DNA from 2 places in the Pseudoalteromonas sp. AOP7-A1-14 genome. Region 1 is predicted to be linked to the other one. Evidence: predicted binding sites of a transcription regulator. Region 1 holds the regulator's gene; the other holds the start of a gene.
What was found. The regulator sigma-54, encoded in region 1, starts transcription at its own class of promoters, with help from an activator protein. The targets are predictions, from matches to a motif close to GTTGGCACGNNNNTNGNNT.

Region 1 (2,197 bases):
GCAGCCAATCCTAAATTTATTCTTTTAGATGAGCCTTTTGCTGGTGTTGACCCTATTTCAGTGTTAGATATAAAGAAGATTATTGAACACCTTAAAAACCGAGGTATAGGCGTACTTATTACTGATCACAATGTACGAGAAACCCTTGATGTTTGTGAAAAAGCCTACATTGTTTCTCATGGGGAGCTAATTGCATCTGGCACTCCTGAAAACGTATTAAATAATAAAACAGTGCGCGATGTTTACCTAGGTGAACAGTTTAGACTCTAAATCGACTAGCATCTGCTAGTATTAATTATGACAACATTTTAAAAAGGATTGTTAGAGATACATGAGGCAATCATTACAGCTGCGCATGGGCCAGCAACTTACAATGACACCACAGCTGCAACAAGCGATACGCCTGCTGCAACTTAGTACATTGGATCTCCAGCAAGAAATACAAGAAGCGTTAGATAGCAACCCATTACTTGAGGTTGAAGAACAAAATTTTAGTGACGAAGATGCTGGTAAAAATGAACAAAAGCAAGATACAGATGATGTCACGGTTAGCGCTTCGCCAGACGAAACCTCAAGCGAATACGAACAAGAAAGCTCAGAAGCATTAACTAAAGAAACCGTGAGTGACGAAATGGCAATGGACGTTACGTGGGATGAGTACATGAGTGCAGCCCCTAATACGTCATCAGGGCCAATGCCTGAAGATGAATCTATTTATCAAGGTGCATCAACAGAAACACTGCACGAATATTTAATGTGGCAACTACAGTTAACGCCATTTAGTCCCACTGATGAGGCGATCGCTTTAGCTATTGTTGAAGGCATCGATGAATCAGGTATTTTAACCGTTAGTTGTGAAGACTTATTAGAAAGCTTGAATCAAGGCGGCGAAGAAGAAATAGAACTTGATGAAATACAAGCTGTGTTAAAGAGAATTCAACTTTTTGACCCAATCGGCATCGGCGCACGCAGCTTACCTGAATGCCTATGTATTCAACTAAATCAATTTGATCCCGCAACCCCTTGGATTAGCGAGACAAAAAAGGTTCTAACTGATCATATCGATTTATTAGCCAGTCGTGATTACCGTACTTTAATGAAAAAGACTAAGCTTAAAGAAGACGAGCTTAAAGAGGTTATGACGCTCATTCACAGTCTCAATCCCAAGCCGGCTGATACCATTGTGCGTGAAGAATCTGAGTACGTTATTCCTGATGTGTCAGTGAAGAAAATAAAAGGCCGCTGGATAGTTGAGCTTAACCCCGACAGCATGCCAAAAATTCGTGTAAACAGCCAGTATGCGGCAATGTCTCGCTCTGTTAAATCAAGCAGTGACAGCCAGTTCATTCGCTCTCATCTGCAAGAAGCCAAATGGTTTATTAAAAGCTTAGAAAGCCGTAACGATACTTTATTAAAAGTAACTAACTGCATTGTGCAGCAACAACAAGGTTTTTTTGAACATGGACCCGAAGCTATGCGCCCAATGGTTTTAAATGATGTAGCTGAAATGGTGGAAATGCATGAGTCAACAATTTCGCGAGTAACTACGCAAAAATATATGCATACTCCACGCGGTATTTTTGAGTTGAAATACTTTTTTTCAAGTCATGTAAGCACCGAAAATGGGGGGGAATGCTCATCAACAGCTATTCGTGCTCTGATCAAAAAGCTAGTCAGCGCAGAAAACTCAGCGAAACCGTTGAGTGATAGCAAAATAGCAGATATATTGGCAGAGCAAGGAATAAAAGTGGCTAGACGCACCATTGCAAAATACCGCGAGTCGCTTGCTATTCCACCATCGAACCAAAGAAAAAGTTTGATTTAAGGCGTTAACACACAGAAGGAAAATGCTTATGCAATTAAATTTAACGGGTCGCCATGTAGATATTACTGATTCATTAAGAGACTATGTAAATAGTAAATTTGCGAAGCTAGAAAGGCACTTTGATCATATAAACAATGTGCATGTCATTCTTGATGTAGTAAAACTAAAGCAAAAAGCAGAAGCCACTTTACATGTCAGTGGCGCGGAGTTGTTCGCTTCGACACAGCACCAAGACATGTACGCCGCGATTGACGGACTTATAAATAAACTAGACCGCCAAGTAATCAAACACAAAGAGAAGATTGCTCGACATTAATCCTATGAAATTAAGCTCACTTACTTGTCAGGACTGCAGTAAAGCTGCGGTCCTTT
Region 2 (2,197 bases), on a different contig from region 1:
CTACTTTGTCGCGTTTATAATAAGTGTATTGTAGGGTAGCAACGGCATCGCCTTTATCATCCCATACAGGTTGTGTACCCGTGGCGACAGTGTATGAAAAGCGTTCGTCATTAATACGTGCTTTGTGTTCGGTAACAACTTTACTATCTACATCTATACGGCGTTGGTTATCTGCACTGGCAAGAGTGCAAAAAGTTAAGCTTACGGTAACTAATGATAAGCTAATAATTTTACTTAGCGTCATAGGTGATCCTTAAAAAGAGTTTCAGCTATTAAAATAAATTTTTAGGTAAATAACAAACTAATGAGACTAGTTACAAATCTATGAGATGAAGTCGATAAATAGTCTGTATGCTAGCAAAATTATTGCTTACTAATTATGCAATGCCGACTATGGATAGTTTTTAGCTCGTTGAAAGTGTGCGTAAATTTTGTGGCCTCAATGATTTATCTGCACTTTTAATTAAATATAGTGCTATGACACTTTAACGACACCGTTTATGAACGAAGAGTTTTGTTATCGAGTAATTCCACGAGAAGGGGGATTACTCGATAATAAATAACCTTATTAATACGTAATTCGTTTTAGGGCTTTAAAATTTACCTGCGTTAGCGGTGAAACGTTTGTTTGGAGCTTAACAATGTTGCATTGTTAGTGCCTCATAAAGTTTTAGAAAAGTTTAGGTTATGGTTATCTGATCATGTGTTCGAAATTAATGCTCAACCACTCTCTATTACGATGAGTGTTGGCTTATATGCATTTTCATTGTGTGAGTTTCGATACCATGTACCTTGCTGATAAAGCGCTGTATCAGGCGTAGCACCATAACCGCGGTGGTATGGTCAGTGGTGATTCAGTCTTTTGCACCAGTACAGATAAGATGCAAAAAAAACGCACCAAAACAGTGCGTTTTTTTAGTTTTTAATCTGCCTTATTAGTTTAAGTTCATGTAATTAAATAAAAATAAATATTGGCACAAAGGTTGGATTATCTAGCACCAAGCAGGATAACAATAAGCGTCCGAAGGGGGCCACTATGAAAATGATTAGTGCAATAATAAAGCCATTCAAACTTGATGATGTGCGAGAAGCACTGGCTGATTTAGGCATAGAGGGGATGACTGTTGTCGATGTGAAAGGCTTTGGCCGTCAGCGTGGGCATACCGAGTTATATCGTGGGGCTGAATACCAAGTCGATTTTATTCCAAAAATTAAACTTGAAATTGCAACGCGCACAGAAAATTGTCAGCGCGTGGTTGAAACCATCACCAAAATAGCGTCAACAGGAAAAATAGGTGACGGAAAAATATTCGTTTATGACTTAGATCAAATCATCCGTATTCGTACCGGTGAATTAGACGAAGAAGCAATTTAAGGGGGAATTTATGGAAAACACAATAATAGAACTAAAGTTTTCGCTCGATACATTTTACTTTTTAATGTCGGGTGTATTGGTAATGTGGATGGCAGCAGGTTTTTCGATGCTAGAAGCAGGCTTAGTTAGAGCTAAAAATACCACTGAAATACTAACTAAAAACGTGGCGTTATTTTCAATTGCTTGCACCATGTTCTTATTAGTAGGTTACAACATTATGTATGTAGATAACACTGAAGGCGGCTTTATTCCTTCGTTTGGTGCACTAATAGGCACTCAATCTGAAGGTGCTGATCATTCTCTTGAATCTGATTTCTTCTTTCAAGTAGTATTTGTGGCAACAGCGATGTCGATTGTATCTGGAGCTGTCGCTGAGCGAATGAAGTTATGGGCATTTTTAGCCTTTACTGTAGTAATGACGGGCTTTATTTACCCTATTGAAGGATATTGGACATGGGGCGGCGGCTTCCTATCTGAAATGGGTTTTGTTGATTTTGCAGGCTCGTCTATTGTACATGGAGCTGGTGCTGCAGCGGCGCTTGCGGGGGTATTATTCCTAGGTGCTCGTAAAGGTAAATACGGCAAAAATGGTGAAATCTATCCAATACCGGGCTCAAATTTACCACTTGCTACTTTAGGTACGCTTATTCTATGGATGGGCTGGTTCGGCTTCAACGGTGGCTCGCAGTTATTAATCTCTGATGCTGAGAATGCGACAGCGGTGGGTAAAATATTTTTAAACACTAATGCTGCTGCTGCGTGTGGTGCAATAGCATCACTGTTCTTATGTAAAATTTTATGGGGGAAAGCTGATTTAACAAT

Region 2: a site for sigma-54 is predicted at 971-989, ahead of ACT3RM_RS09250 (P-II family nitrogen regulator). Genes of this name have one in related genera too.

Annotation. Positions count from the first base shown of each region.
Region 1 is NZ_JBQSVO010000011.1:23,973-26,169, forward strand. Features, by position in the region: gene lptB (LPS export ABC transporter ATP-binding protein) at 1-270, shown strand, start outside; gene ACT3RM_RS03565 (RNA polymerase factor sigma-54) at 332-1,825, shown strand; gene hpf (ribosome hibernation promoting factor) at 1,854-2,141, shown strand; gene ACT3RM_RS03575 (PTS sugar transporter subunit IIA) at 2,146-2,197, shown strand, end outside.
Region 2 is NZ_JBQSVO010000048.1:22,256-24,452, forward strand. Features, by position in the region: gene ACT3RM_RS09245 (S10 family peptidase) at 1-244, opposite strand, end outside; gene ACT3RM_RS09250 (P-II family nitrogen regulator) at 1,037-1,375, shown strand; gene ACT3RM_RS09255 (ammonium transporter) at 1,386-2,197, shown strand, end outside.